Regions from separate parts of the Barrientosiimonas humi genome, predicted to be linked through region 1. Evidence: riboswitches for the same ligand, from Rfam matches in the RefSeq annotation. Region 1 holds a riboswitch; the other holds the start of a gene.
What was found. A riboswitch is a leader RNA that binds a small molecule or an ion and turns the genes downstream of it on or off. The one in region 1 is predicted to bind S-adenosylmethionine.

Region 2: another riboswitch for S-adenosylmethionine. It lies ahead of FB554_RS04440 (bifunctional o-acetylhomoserine/o-acetylserine sulfhydrylase); the one in region 1 lies ahead of FB554_RS01310 (MetQ/NlpA family ABC transporter substrate-binding protein).

The regions. Positions count from the first base shown of each region.
Region 1 covers NZ_VFOK01000001.1:277,612-284,802, reverse strand. Annotated here, with positions in the region: gene FB554_RS01335 (NuoI/complex I 23 kDa subunit family protein) at 1-548, opposite strand, end outside; gene FB554_RS01330 (complex I subunit 1/NuoH family protein) at 640-1,596, opposite strand; gene FB554_RS01325 (NADH-quinone oxidoreductase subunit C) at 1,602-2,126, opposite strand; gene FB554_RS01320 (NADH-quinone oxidoreductase subunit B) at 2,123-2,650, opposite strand; gene FB554_RS01315 (NADH-quinone oxidoreductase subunit A) at 2,707-3,081, opposite strand; SAM riboswitch class IV at 3,175-3,286, shown strand; gene FB554_RS01310 (MetQ/NlpA family ABC transporter substrate-binding protein) at 3,402-4,373, shown strand; gene FB554_RS01305 (methionine ABC transporter ATP-binding protein) at 4,370-5,446, shown strand; gene FB554_RS01300 (methionine ABC transporter permease) at 5,446-6,111, shown strand; gene FB554_RS01295 (SDR family oxidoreductase) at 6,133-6,879, opposite strand.
Region 2 covers NZ_VFOK01000001.1:935,601-942,791, reverse strand. Annotated here, with positions in the region: gene hrpA (ATP-dependent RNA helicase HrpA) at 1-1,171, opposite strand, end outside; gene FB554_RS04450 (vitamin K epoxide reductase family protein) at 1,220-1,693, opposite strand; gene FB554_RS04445 (DsbA family protein) at 1,690-2,397, opposite strand; gene FB554_RS04440 (bifunctional o-acetylhomoserine/o-acetylserine sulfhydrylase) at 2,522-3,850, opposite strand; SAM riboswitch class IV at 3,919-4,035, opposite strand; gene FB554_RS04435 (DUF445 domain-containing protein) at 4,113-5,387, opposite strand; gene FB554_RS17560 (hypothetical protein) at 5,555-5,971, opposite strand; gene FB554_RS04425 (hypothetical protein) at 6,373-7,110, opposite strand.

The DNA of each region.
Region 1 (7,191 bases):
GCGGACGTACGGATGACGCGGGGGCCGCGCACCGGCTTGCGGGCGGCGAGGGCCTCGGTGGGCTCGGCCGCGCCGGGGTCGAGCGGCGGGGGTGGCGGCACGGTCGGCATCCACTCCTCCAGCTGCTCCTTCTCGTGCAGCAGGTCGCGGATGTCGTGCTCGGCGTACTCGAAGTGCGGGCTCCAGAACAGCGCGTCGAACGGGCAGACCTCGATGCAGATCCCGCAGTACATGCACAGGCTGAAGTCGATCGCGAACCGGTCCAGGACGTTCTGCTGGCGGTCGCGCCCGCCCTCGGGGCCGGCGGGGATCGTCTCCTTGTGCGAGTCGATGTAGATGCACCAGTCGGGGCACTCGCGCGCGCAGAGCATGCACGAGGTGCAGTTCTCGGCGAGCAGCGCGATGACGCCGCGGGTGCGCGGCGCCAGGTCGGGCTGGCGCTCGGGGTACTGGTGGGTGTGCGCAGGTCGGGCCATCGTCCGGGCGGTGGTGGCCATGCCCTTGACGAGGCCCGGGACGAGGCTGCGTCGGTTGCTGGGCCCAGGCATCACGTGATCCGTCCGAGGTGGCTCCTTCGGGAACGCTCGCACGCTACCGGCCAGGAGGGACGTGACCTAGCAGCCGCTCCGAGAACGGACATCACGCGGTGAGGACGACGCCGACGCCGGTGATCGCCAGCTGCACCAGGGCCAGCGGCACCAGGCCCAACCAGGCGAGTCGCTGCAGCTGGTCCTCGCGCAGCCGCGGCCACGACACGCGCATCCAGATGATGAGCAGCGCGACCGCGAACCCCTTGAGCAGCGTCCACAGCCAGCCGAGCGCGCCGTCGAACGGGCCCGTCCAGCCACCGAGGTAGACCACGGCGACCAGCAGCGACATCACGACGATCCCGGCGTACTCGGCGAGCAGGAAGAACGCGAAGCGCAGCCCGGTGAACTCGGTGTAGGGGCCCATCACGACCTCGGAGTCGGCGATGGGCATGTCGAACGGCGGGCGCTGCAGCTCGGCGGTCGCCGCCACCAGCAGCACCAGGGCCGCCGGTGCCTGCCACAGCAGCCACCACGGCGTCCACGCGTGCGCGATGCCGGTGAGCGAGAGGGTGCCGCCGGCGAGGGCGAACGAGGCGCAGGCCAGGATCAGCGGCAGCTCGTAGCTGACGAGCTGGGCGGCCGAGCGCATCGCGCCGACGAGGGCGTACTTGTTGCCCGAGCCCCAGCCGGCCATCAGCGTGCCGAGGGCGCCGATGCCCGAGACGGCCAGCAGCACCAGCAGGCTCGCGGGCACGTCGGCGCCGACCAGGGTCGGCGAGAACGGCACGACGGCCATCGCGAGGAGGTACGCCACCAGCGCCACCGCGGGCGCGGCCCGGAAGACCCATCGGTCGGCGGCCGCCGGGACGATGTCCTCCTTCTGCGTGAACTTCACGCCGTCGGCGATCAGCTGGGCCCAGCCGTGGAACCCGCCGGCGTGCATCGGGCCGAGGCGGCCCTGCATGTGGGCCATCACCTTGTGCTCGGTCTGGCCGACGAGCAGCGGCAGCACCAGGAAGGCCACGAGCACGAGCGCGGCGCGCACGCCGGCCTCGAGCCAGGTCATCTCCATCACCGCGGCCCCCACGAGGAGTCGGGCACGCCGGGCGGCAGGTTCTTGCGGCGACCGCGGCGGGGCGCGGGCGAATCGCCTGACTCCCCAGGGTCTTTCGCGCCCGGCCACGGCTTGGAGACGCGCGCGGCGAGCACGAAGTCCTTGCGCAGCGGCCGCCCCTCGAAGCCCTCGGGGAGCAGCAGCGGGCGGATGCCGAGCCGGCTGCCGTCGTCGAAGTCGGTGAACTCCAGGCCGAACATCTCGTGCGTCTCGCGCTCGTGCCAGGCGGCGCCGCGCCACAGCGTCGTGAGGCTGCGCAGCGGCTCGGTCTCCGGCACACGGGTGCGCACCAGCACCGACCGCAGCGCGCCGGGCGTGACGTCGTAGAGGTGGCTCACGACGTCGAGACCTCCCTCGTCACGGTCGGTCTCGTCGACGGCGGTGAGGAAGTCGAAGAACGCGAAGCCCTCGGCGCGCAGCTGCTCGTGGAGGGCGTACCACTCCTGCGGCGGGCAGTCCCGCCGCTCGGCGTCCAGGCTCATGACGGGTCGCCCTGCGGCGGCTCGGCCGGCTGGTCCCGGCGCACGAGCGGGCGGGTGACCGCGCCGGCGAAGCGGCGCCGGTCGGCGTACGACCGGGTGGTCAGGCGCTCCTCGGCGATCTGCTGCTGCAGCACGAGGATGCCGTGCAGCAGCGCCTCGGGGCGGGGCGGGCAGCCGGGCACGTAGACGTCGACCGGGATCAGCTGGTCGACGCCCTTGGTGACGCAGTAGGAGTCCCAGTAGGGGCCGCCGGAGTTGGAGCAGGCGCCGAAGGAGATGACGTACTTCGGCTCGGGCATCTGGTCGTAGAGCCGGCGCACGGCCGGCGCCATCTTGTCGGTGACCGTGCCGGAGACGACCATCAGGTCGGCCTGGCGCGGGCCGGGGGCGAACGGGATGACGCCGAGCCGGATGAAGTCGTGCCGCGCCATGCTGCCGGCGATGAACTCGATGGCGCAGCAGGCGAGCCCGAAGTTGAAGACCCACAGCGAGTAGCGCCGCCCCCAGTTGAGGATCAGCCGCATCGGCTTGGGCGCGGCGGCCTGGAGCGGGCCGACGCGCGGGGTGGGCAGGTCGACGGTCACGGGGTCCACCTCAGCAGGCCGCGGCGCGCGGCGTGCGCGAGCCCCACGACCAGCACGCCGATGAAGATGCCCATCTCGACCAGGCTCGCGACCCCGAGGTCGGCGTCACGCAGCACCGTCGCCCACGGGAAGAGGTAGACCGCGTCGACCGCGAAAACGACGTAGAGGAAAGCAAATCCGAGGTAGCGCACCTGCGACTGGGACCAGCCCTGACCGACCGGGTCGACGCCGGACTCGTACGTCGTCAGCCGGGCCGGCGTCTGCGACACCGGCGCCAGGAGCCGACGCATCAGCATCGCCGCGCCGAACAGCAGCACTCCGGCGAGCGCGACGACGACGACGACGAGATAGCCGACGAGGGGACCCTTCACGGGACCAGAGCCTAACGAGCCGCTGCCGGTCGGTGAGGGAGGTCACCCCCGCTCGTTTTGACCTCTCCTTATGCGATGCATAACGTGGACGGCGGTCGAGAGACCCAGCGACAAGCCCTGGCTGGCTGGGCGGCAACCCTCACGGATGTGGCGGGGTGCTCCAGGTGAGACCCGGTCCGACAGCCCTGTCGGACAAGCACATTCGCGCCGGCGATTGTGCCGCGGTCGACGATGCCGGACGGGTGAGCCTGCGAGCCCGTGCGGAGGAGGAGACGCGGCAGAAGGTCCTGGCGTGCTGTTTCTCGAGGAGTGCCTCCGACATGTCTTCCCCCTCTTCCGGCGCGGACGCGACGGGCCAGATCCCGCCGCTGCCGCCGTACCCCGGGTCGCGCGGGCGGGGTGTGCGCACGGCGATCACCGCCGGCGGCCTCGTCGTCGCGCTAGCGGCCGGGTTCGGCCTGGGCCGCGCGACCGCGGACGACGGCGGCAGCGCCTCGGCCGACGAGCCGCGCGAGGTCACCATCGGCACCACCGAGGCGAGTGCGGAGTGGTGGCCGCCGCTGCAGCGGCTGGCCCGCGAGAACGGCATCGAGATCAAGCTCGTGTCGTTCTCCGACTACACCCAGCCCAACCCCGCGCTGGCGCAGGGGCAGACCGACCTCAACCTGTTCCAGCACCTGCAGTTCCTCGCGAGCTACAACAGCAACGACAACCAGGACCTCACCCCGATCGGGTCGACCCAGGTCGTGCCGCTGCCGCTGTACTCCAAGAAGCACACGGCGCTGAACCAGATCCCGCAGGGCGGCAAGATCGCCATCCCCAACGACCCCACCAACCAGGCGCGGGCGCTGCTCGTGCTGCAGCAGGCGGGGCTGCTGAGGCTCAAGGGCGGCGGCAACGCGCTGTCGACCCCGGCCGACATCGACCGTGCCGCCTCGAAGGTCACGGTGCAGCCGGTCGACGCCGCGCAGACCGTCGCGTCGCTGCCGTCGGTCGACGGTGCGGTCGTCAACAACAACTTCGCGCTCGACGGCAACCTCGACCCCAAGTCGGCGCTGTTCCAGGACGACCCGAAGAGCAAGGCGGCCGAGCCCTACATCAACGTCGTCGTCGCCCGCGCCGAGGACAAGGACGACCCGACCTACCGCAAGATCGCCCAGCTCTACCACTCCCCCGAGGTCGTCGCCGCGGTGAAGCGGCAGTCCAAGGGCACGTCGGTCGTCGTCGACCGCCCCGCCGACCAGCTCGGCAGCATCCTGACCCGGCTCGAGAAGGACGTGGCGGGGTCATGAGCGAGTCGATCATCAGCCTCGACCGGGTCGGCAAGACCTTCTCGCGGGGCGGGTCGCAGGTGACCGCGCTGGACGAGGTGACCCTGGACGTACGCCGGGGTGAGGTGTTCGCCGTCATCGGCTTCTCCGGTGCCGGCAAGAGCACGCTCGTGCGGCTGATCAACGGGCTGGAGCTGCCGACCAGCGGCACGGTCACCGTGCAGGGCCAGCAGCTGAACTCGTTGCGCCCCAAGCAGATCCGCGCGCTGCGCAGCGACATCGGCATGGTGTTCCAGCAGTTCAACCTGCTGCGCTCGCGCACGGTGTACGGCAACGTCGCCTACCCGCTCGAGGTCGCCGGCTGGAAGCCGGAGCAGATCTATCGGCGGATCACCGAGCTGCTGCACTTCGTCGGGCTGACCGAGCGCGCGTGGGCCTATCCGGAGGAGCTGTCCGGCGGGCAGAAGCAGCGCGTGGGCATCGCCCGGGCGCTCGCCACCAACCCGCCGATCCTGCTGGCCGACGAGTCGACCAGCGCGCTCGACCCGGACACCACGCGCGAGGTGCTCGCGCTGCTGCGCCGCGTCAACGAGGAGCTCGGCATCACCATCGTCGTGATCACCCACGAGATGGAGGTCGTGCGCAGCCTGGCCGACCGGGTGGCGGTGCTGGAGTCGGGGCGCCTGGCCGAGCTCGGCCCGGTGCGCGACATCTTCGCGAACCCGACGGCCGGGGCCACCCGGCGCCTCGTCGGCGCCACGCTCGACGCGGTGCCCGACGCCGACGACCTCGCGCAGCTGCGCGCGCGGCACCGGGGGCGCATCGTCACCGTCACCGTGGCCGCGGGCCGCAGCCTCGGCGCGGTGCTCGGCCGTGCCAGCGAGCAGGGCGTCGAGCTGGAGATCGTGCACGGCGGCCTGACCTCGATGAAGGAGGAGTCGCTCGCGACGTTCACCCTGAGCCTGCGCGGCGAGCCGGACGCGGTGGAGCGGATGGTCGCCGAGCTGCGCGGCATCGGTGCGGTCGAGGAGGCCGGTGACCACGGACGTACGGCGGGCGAGGCGGGCGAACCGCTGCAGGAGGTGTCGGCCTGATGGGGAGCACCGACTGGGCCCAGCTCGGGCCGCTGCTGCAGGAGTCCCTGCTGCAGACGCTGCTGATGGTCGGCGTGACCGTGCTCGTCGGCGGGGCGCTCGGGCTCGCGCTCGGCGTGCTGCTCGTGACCACGCGGCCCGGCGGCATCCTCGCCCACCGCGGGCTGCACACCGTGCTCAACGTGATCGTCAACATCGTGCGCCCGATCCCGTTCATCATCTTCATCACCGCCGTGGGGCCGCTGACCCTGCAGGTGATGGGCACGACCGTCGGCACCCGCGCCGTGCTGTTCCCGCTGGCGCTGGCCGCGACGTTCGGGATCTCGCGCATCGTCGAGCAGAACCTCGTGGCCGTCGACCCCGGCGTGATCGAGGCGGCGCAGGCGATGGGCGCCTCGCCCTGGCGGATCATCCGCACCGTGCTGGTGCCCGAGGCGCTCGGGCCGCTGGTGCTCGGTTACACCTTCGCGCTCGTGGCCGTCGTCGACATGACCGCGATCGCCGGGGCCATCGGTGGCGGCGGACTCGGGCAGTTCGCGATCACGTACGGCTATCAGCGGTTCAACTGGGTCGTCACCGGGGTGGCGGTCGTGGTGATCATCGTGCTGGTGCAGCTGGCGCAGTTCTCCGGCAACGCGTTGTCGCGAAAGGTCATGCGGCGCTAGCGATCTCGGCCGGCGGGTCGGTCAGCCGGCGGTCCAGCCGCCGTCGATGGCGTACGACGAACCGGTGATCATCGAGGCCTCGTCGCTGGCGAGGTAGGCGATCAGCGCGCCCACCTCGGCCGGCTCGATGAGCCGCTTGATCGCCGACTTGGCGAGCATGACGTCGCCGACGACCTGCTCGCGGCTGATGCCGTTCTCCCGCGCCTGGGCGTCGATCTGCCCCTCGACCAGGGCCGTGCGGACGTACGCCGGGTTGATGCAGTTGCTCGTCACCCCGTGCGGGCCGCCCTCGAGCGCCGTGGCCTTGCTGAGGCCTTCGAGGGCGTGCTTGGCGGTGACGTAGGCCGACTTGTAGGGCGAGGCCACCAGCCCGTGGATCGAGGAGACGTTGACGACGCGGCCCCATCCGCGGTCGTACATGTGGGGCAGGCACGCGCGCACGAGCAGGAACGGCGCCTCGACCATGAGCCGCTGGATCTGCCGGAACGCCGCGACGTCGAAGTCCTGGATCGGCGCGACGACCTGCATGCCGGCGTTGTTGACGAGGATGTCGAAGTCGAGGCGCAGCCCCGCGAGGCCGTCGGTGTCGAGCAGGTCGATCGGCCACACCTGACCGCCGATCTCGGCCGCGACGGTGCTGGCGCGCTGCTGGTCGCGGTCGGCGACGACGACCGTCGCACCCTGGGCCGCGAGCGCCCGGCTCGCCGCCTCGCCGATGCCGTTGGCGCCGCCGGTGACCAGGGCCTTGCGTCCGGTGTGAGAGCTCATGCGCCTCATCATGCCGGGCCGGCGACGCGCCCGCCGACCGGCCGGCAGCCCTCGCGGTCCAGGCCCGCCCACCGGCCGCATTTCGTTCACTGGTGCACGAAATATGGCGCGCCTACCCGGAATCCCGCGGCCCGCCTCCGCAGATCGTTCACTGATGCACGAAATGCGGCGCGCCTACCCGGAATCCCGCGGCCCGCCTCCGCAGATCGTTCACTGATGCACGAAATGCGGGCGGCGGGCGAGGTGACCTCGGGGTCTCGATACGCGCTCGTCCCTCGCGCTACTCGACCAGCTTGTGGCGGGCGGCGGGCC
Region 2 (7,191 bases), 660 kb from region 1:
GCCCGGCACGACCGGTGCGCTGCGTCGCCGAGGCCTGCGAGACCGGCTCGATCGGCAGCCGCTGCACCTTGAGCCGCTGGCTGTAGCGCGAGATGCGCGCCGTGCCGGTGTCGATGACGTACCGGATGCCCGGCACGGTGAGCGAGGTCTCGGCGACGTTGGTGGCCAGCACGACCCGGCGACCGCTGTGCCGGCTGAACACCCGGTGCTGCTCGGCCGCCGACAACCGGGCGAACAGCGGCAGAATCTCGGTGCTGGGCAGCTGCAGACCCGCCAACGCCTCTGCAGCGTCACGGATCTCGCGCTCGCCCGAGCAGAAGACGAGGATGTCCTGCGGCCCGCCGTCGGGCCGCGCCTCGGTCCACAGCTCCTCGACCGCCTCGACGATGCCGGTGACCTGGTCGACGTCGACCTCGGTCGCGCCCTCCCCCGTCTCCTCGGTGCGCACCAGCGGGCGATAGCGCACCTCGACGGGGTACGTCCGCCCCGACACCTCGATGATGGGCGCCGGAACCCCTTCGACCGCAAAGTGATTCGCGAACTTCTCGGGGTCGATGGTGGCCGAGGTGATGATCACCTTGAGGTCGGGGCGGCGCGGCAGCAGCTGCTTGAGGTAGCCGAGGATGAAGTCGATGTTGAGCGACCGCTCGTGCGCCTCGTCGATGATCAGCGTGTCGTAGCGGCGCAGGTCGCGGTCGCGCTGCATCTCCGACAGCAGGATGCCGTCGGTCATCACCTTGACCAGGGTGTCGCGCTGCGCCTGCTCGGTGAAGCGCACCTGGTAGCCGATCTGCTGGCCCAGCTCGACGTCGAGCTCCTCGGCGATCCGCTCGGCCACCGACCGGGCGGCGATGCGCCGCGGCTGGGTGTGGCCGATCGTCCCGTCGATGCCGCGCCCCAGCTCCAGGCAGATCTTCGGCAGCTGGGTGGTCTTCCCGGAGCCGGTCTCTCCGGCGACGACCACGACCTGGTGGTCGCGGATCGCCGCGGCGATGTCGTCGCGCGCCGCCGAGACGGGCAGCGCCTCGGGATAGGTGATGGCGGGCACCGTCGCCCGGCGCCGCTCCTGCCGCGCGCGGCGCTGCTCGGGCGACTCCGGCGTACGTCGGTGGCCGCGTCCGCGCCCCCGTCGGCGGGGCGGACGCGACTCGGCGGGGGCAGCAGAACTCATCAGTCCCCCATCTTCCCACCCGCCGCTCGCGGCCCGCTCCCCCGTTCCTCAGCGGGAGGAGGACCGGCGCAGCGCGAACGGCCACACCACGGCGGCCAGCACGATCGTCACGACCCACACCGCCATGCAGTAGGGGCACAGCGCCTCGATCACCACGATGCTCTGGTACGCCAGCCACGCCACGAGCGCGAGCCCGGCCAGGATGCCGAGCGACAGGCCCTTCCAGATCCACCCCGGGAAGCGGGTGCCGGCGAGCGCAGCCACGCCGATCGTCAGCACGATCGCGAAGCCGATGAGCCCGAGGTAGGGGTTGGGGAAGCCGAGCAGCGCCGACTGCTCGGACTGCATCACGGCCGTGCAGTTGACCTTCTCGTTGACGCTGCACGAGGGCCGGTAGAACGGGTTGACGAGCAGCTGGTACTTCTCGATCGACAGCACCAGGGCGGCGGCCAGGCCGATCAGCCCGGCCACCGTGACGACCGCGGCGCGCCACCGCGGCATCGCCACCCCGTGCCCGCTCATGCCTTGTTCGCGTCGCGCACCCGGTTGCGGATGTCGTCGACGCTCTGCGGCTGGAACGGCTGGCCGTTGAAGAAGAAGCTCGGAGTCCCTTGCAGCCGAAGGGTGTTCGCGTCAGTCAGGTCGGCCTGCACCCGGCTCGCGACCGACTGCGAGGTGCGGTCGCGCTGCCACTGGGTCAGGTCGAGGCCCGCGGCCTGGGCGAAGCCGCGCAGCTGCTGGTCGACCGGTCCCTGCTGCTCGGTCCATGCGGTCTGGTTCTGGAACAGCTGGCGATACATCGGCTCCAGCTTGCCCTGCCGCGCGGCGGCCTCGGCGGCCTGCGCGGCCGGCACCGAGTTGCGGTGACCGCCCAGCGGGAAGAAGCGGATGGCGTACGTCAGCTGGCCCTTGAGCTCCTCGCGCAGCTGCTCGATGACCGGGAAGATGCCGCCGCAGGCCTCGCACTCGAAGTCGAGGAACTCCACGAGCACCGCCTTGGTGCTGGCGGCGTCGAGCAGGTGCGAGGTCGGCCGCAGCCAGGTGCCGTAGGACAGCCCGGCCGGGTGCTTCAGCGGCGTCGCCTGCGTCGCGCCGCCGGAGCCGGAGGCCCCCGACCCGGACGCAGACGTCCCGGAGCCGCCGCCGGAGCTCGCGTCGTCGCTGCAGCCGGCGAGGGCCAGCGCGCCCAGCACCGAGCCCCCGACGAGCGCGCTGCGCCGGGTCACTCCCCGACCGCGCGTCGTCGGGCGCCAGGCTCGGTCACCGGAAGCGGTTCGTACGTCTGCTGATTCGCTCACCACGCGGCGCACCCTAGGCGGTGCGCCTGAAGACTGGCTGGACGCTCGCTGGTCAGCCCTTCGCGGCGGCGAACCCCTGCTCGAGGTCGGCGATGATGTCGTCGATGTGCTCGATGCCCACCGAGAGGCGCACGAGCCCCGGGGTGACCCCGGCGGCCAGCCGGTCCTCGTCGCCGCCCTGGCTGTGCGTGGTCGAGGCCGGGTGGATGACCAGCGAGCGCACGTCGCCGATGTTCGCCACGTGCGAGTGCAGGGTCACGCCGTCGACGAAGCGCCGACCGGCGTCGATGCCGCCGGCGATCTCGAAGGCGAGCACCGCGCCCGCGCCGCGCGGGGCGTACTTCTGCGCCTGCTCGTAGCTGTCGTCGCCGGGCAGCGAGGCCCAGCGCACCGACTCGACCTGGTCGTGGCCCTGCAGGAACTCCGCGACCTTGCGGGTGTTCTCCAGGTGCCGCTCGATGCGCAGGCTCAGCGTCTCCAGTCCCTGCGCGATGAGGAAGGCGTCGAACGCCGAGCTCGCCGGGCCCAGGTCGCGCAGCAGCTGCACGCGCGCCTTGAGGATGAACGCCAGGTTGGCGCCGAGCTCGCTGCCGACGCCGAGGTCACGGGCGTAGACCAGCCCGTGGTAGCTCTCCTCGGGCGTGTTGTAGTTGGGGAACTTCTCGGGGTCCTTGCCGAAGTCGAAGCTGCCGCCGTCGACGATGACACCGGCGATGGTCGTGCCGTGGCCGCCGAGGTACTTCGTCGCCGAGTGCACCACGATGTCGGCCCCGTGCTCGAGCGGGCGGGTGACGAACGGCGTCGCGATGGTGTTGTCGACCACCAGCGGCACCCCGAGGTCGTGCGCCACCGCGGCCACCCCCTCGATGTCGAGCACCTCGCTCTTGGGGTTGGAGATCGTCTCGCCGAAGAACAGCTTGGTGTTGTCCTTCGCGGCTGCCCGCCACGACTCGGGGTCGTTGGGGTCCTCGACGAAGGTGACCTCGATGCCGTACTTCGGGAGCGTGTACTTCAGCAGGTTGAACGTGCCGCCGTAGAGCGAGGGGCTGGCCACCACGTGGTCACCGGCCTCGGCGATGTTGAGGATGGCCAGCGTCTCGGCCGCCTGGCCGCTGGCGACGAGCAGCGCGGCGACGCCACCCTCGAGGCTCGCGATCCGCTGCTCCACCACGTCGTGCGTGGGGTTCATCAGGCGGGAGTAGATGTTGCCGAACTCCTTGAGCCCGAACAGGTTTGCCGCCTGCTCGGTGTCCTTGAAGACGTACGACGTCGTCTGGTAGATCGGCAGCGCCCGGGCGCCCGTGGTCGGGTCGGGCTCCTGGCCGGCGTGCAGCTGGCGGGTCTCGAAGGACCAGTTGGGGCTGGTGGTCTCGGTGGTCATGGCCGTCTCCTCGCGTCGAACGGTCGCCACCGGCCCGCGCCGGTGGCGGTGCGGGTTCAGGGACTCTGCGCCCGCGCTTGCCGGGCCCTCCCGTCGAGCACCGGCCAGGTCTGTTCCCGGGGCACCCCACCGCGGTGGAGGGTTGCCGGCCAGCGAGCCGGGACTTGGCGCTGGCGCTCTTGACCTGCGTCGAGCGTACGACAGCGTCTTGACGCGCAGGACGCCGCTCTCGCATCGCGAGAAGGGTCGGCGCCGGACCGGGTCAGGCCAGCTGGGTCAGGGCGTGGATGACCAGGCCGACGAGCCCGCCGACGACGGTGCCGTTGATCCGGATGAACTGCAGGTCTCGCCCGACCTGCAGCTCGATGCGGCGGGCGGCCTCGTCGCCGTCCCAGCGCGCCACGGTCTGGGAGATGAGGGTGGAGATCTCGCGGCCGTGGGTCTGCACGACGTAGCCCACGGCGTCGCTGAGCCGGCGCTCGAGCGAGTCGCGCAGGTCGGCGTCGCGCACGACCCGGTCACCGAGGTCGGCGAGGATCACCGCGAGGCGGGTGCGCAGCGGGCCGCCGGGGTCGCCCAGCGCGTCGACGACCGTGCGCTGCACCGACCCCCAGAGCGAGAGCATCCCGTCGGCGACGCCGGGGTGCAGCAGCAGCCGGGCCTTGAGCTGCTCGGCGCGCTGCATGGTCGAGGGGTCGTGCTGCAGGTCCTGCGCGAGCTGGCGCAGCAGGTCGTCGAGCGCGCGCCGGGCGGGGTGCTGCGGCTGGTCGCGCACGTCGGTGAGCCAGCTCATGATCTCGACGTACATGCGGTCGATGACCGTGTCGTCGAGCCACTTGGGCGACCACCAGGGGGCGCGCTCGCCGATGATGCCGGCGATGACGGCCTTGTTGGCCGAGGCCCAGGTGTGCAGCTCGCGGGTGGCGATGTCGACCAGCCCGTGGTGCGAGCCGTCCTCGACCACGCCCTCCAGCAGGCTGCCGGCCACCGGGCTGATCGGCTCGCGGGCCAGACGCGGCAGCAGGAAGTTCTCCAGCAGGGTGCGCACCTCGTCGTCGCGCACCGACCCCACGGCGTGGGCCAGGGTGGGCGCCACCTCCTGCACCACGCGGTCGGCGTTCTCCGGCTGGCGCAGCCACTCCCCCAGGCGCAGCGTGACGTCGGCCTGCGCGAGCCGCTCCTGGACCAGCTCGGGGGTGAGGAAGTTCTCGGTGACGAAGTCCTCCAGGCTCGCGCCGAGCTGGTCCTTCTTGCGCGGGATCAGCGCGGTGTGCGGCACCTTGAGGCCGAGCGGGTGGCGGAACAGCGCGGTCACGGCGAACCAGTCGGCGACCGCACCGACCATCGCGGCCTCGGACGCCGCGTTGACGTATCCCCAGAAGCCGTCGCGGTCCAGGGTGAGCACGAAGATCACCGCGGCCAGGCCGAGCAGCCCCGTCGCGACCAGCCGCATCCGGCGCAGGCCGGCGCGACGCTGCTCGTCGGCCGGGCCCAGCAACGGGCCGGCGACAGCATCAGGGCGGGTGGACTGGGTCACGCTCGAGGTTCCTTCGCGTCACGCGGGACGACAACGGCGGCAACCCTATCCGGCACCACACGGCGCACCGTCGGGCAGCGGCCTGTCACCGGTGCGTCCCGACGCGCAGACGCCGCGCGGGTGGCCCGCGCGGCGTCTGTGATCCGGTCTCCCGGAGCGGTCACGACCTACTTGGCCGTCCAGGCCACCTCGGCGTCGCCGTTGGAATCGTCGTTGAAGACCAGGGAGTACTTGCTCAGGTCGGCGCCCACCGGCACGGCGAATGCCAGCTTCTTGGTCAGCGTGTCGCCGGGGCTCAGCGACTCGACGTCGAGCTTGTCGCTGCCGGAGATCACCGCGTTCAGCACGTCTGCCTTGCACGGGTTTCCGGACTGGTCGGTGAGTCCGAACTTCAGGTAGCTCGCCGTGAAGAAGTCGCCGTCCGAGAGCTTGAGGGTCACCGGGTAGATCACCGTCTGCATCCCCTCCCCCGGGAAGAAGCTGTTGCCGCTGGAGGTGTCGAGGGTGGGCTGACCGAAGCTGATGTCGATCGTCCCGCCGATGCCCTTGCCCTTCTGCACGGTGTTCAGGGGCTTGGCGCTCACGGACCCACGATCGATCGTGTAGGAGCCGGTGTCCTCGCACACACCACCTCCGCTACCGCTGGCCGACGGCGCGGGTGCCGCCGAGCTAGGCGGCACCGACGTGGGCGTCGGCGCTGGCTGCTCGGTGGTCGACGGCGCGGGGGCCGGCGCCTGGCTGGTCGGAGCAGGCTCCTGGGTCTGGCTCGGTGACGGCGGCTGGGACGCAGCCGTGGGAGGCGCGGCGGTCGGCGCCTCGTCCTGGCACGCCGACAAGGTCATGGCGGCGAGGACGGCGGGCACCACGGCCAGGCTGGCTCGGCGGGTCTTGCTCATAGCGTTCGGTTTCCTCTCGGGCGTGCCGGACAGCGCCACGGCTGTCGAGCTGGGTCGTCGTGCATCGGTGTGGCGGTCACGCCACTGGGTCACTTGGCCGTCCAGGCCAGTTCGGCGTCGCCGGAGTTGTAGTCGTCAGCGAAGACGACGCTGTACTTGCTCAGGTCGGCCCCGATCGGGACGGCGAAGGCGATCTTCTTGGTCAGGCTCGAGCCCTCCTGGACGGTTTCGACCTCGAACTGCTCCCCCTTCGGCAGCACCCCGCCGAGGGTGTCCGGCTGACACGGGTTGTCCTGGTCGTCGACGAGCCCGTATGCGAGCCGGGCCACGATGAAGCTGCCGTTGGTGATCTTCATGGTCACCGGGTAGATCACGGTCTGCATGCCGTCACCAGGGAAGTAGCTGTCCCCACCGGAGGTGTCGATCTCGGGGTTGCCGATCCGAATCTCGGCCGTGCGGTCGGAGAGGCTCGTGCCGGTCTGCGGGGTGTTCAGGGGCTTTGGTTGCACCGAACCGCGCTTGATCGGAAACAGCGAGCTGCTCTCGCACTGACCGCCCGCACCGCTACCGCTCGGAGCCGGCGCGGCGGACGACGACGGGGTCTGGGTCGTCGGCGCCGGGGCGGGCGCCTCCGACGTGCTCGGAGCAGGGGCCGGCGCCTGGGTCGACGGGGCGGGTTGTTGCGGCTGCTGCGTCTGCGTGGGCGACGGTGGCTGTGACGCCGGCGTCGGAGGGGCGGCCGTGGGCGCTTCGTCCTGGCACGCCGACAACGTCATGGCGGCGAGGACGGCGGGCACCACCAGGAGGCTGGCGCGGCGGTTCTTCATTGTGTAGTCCCTTCGGGGAAAGAAGGCAGCTCCCCTGCTGCCGTGCTGAGAGTAATGGTGCGACGCCGCAGCCACCTGCTC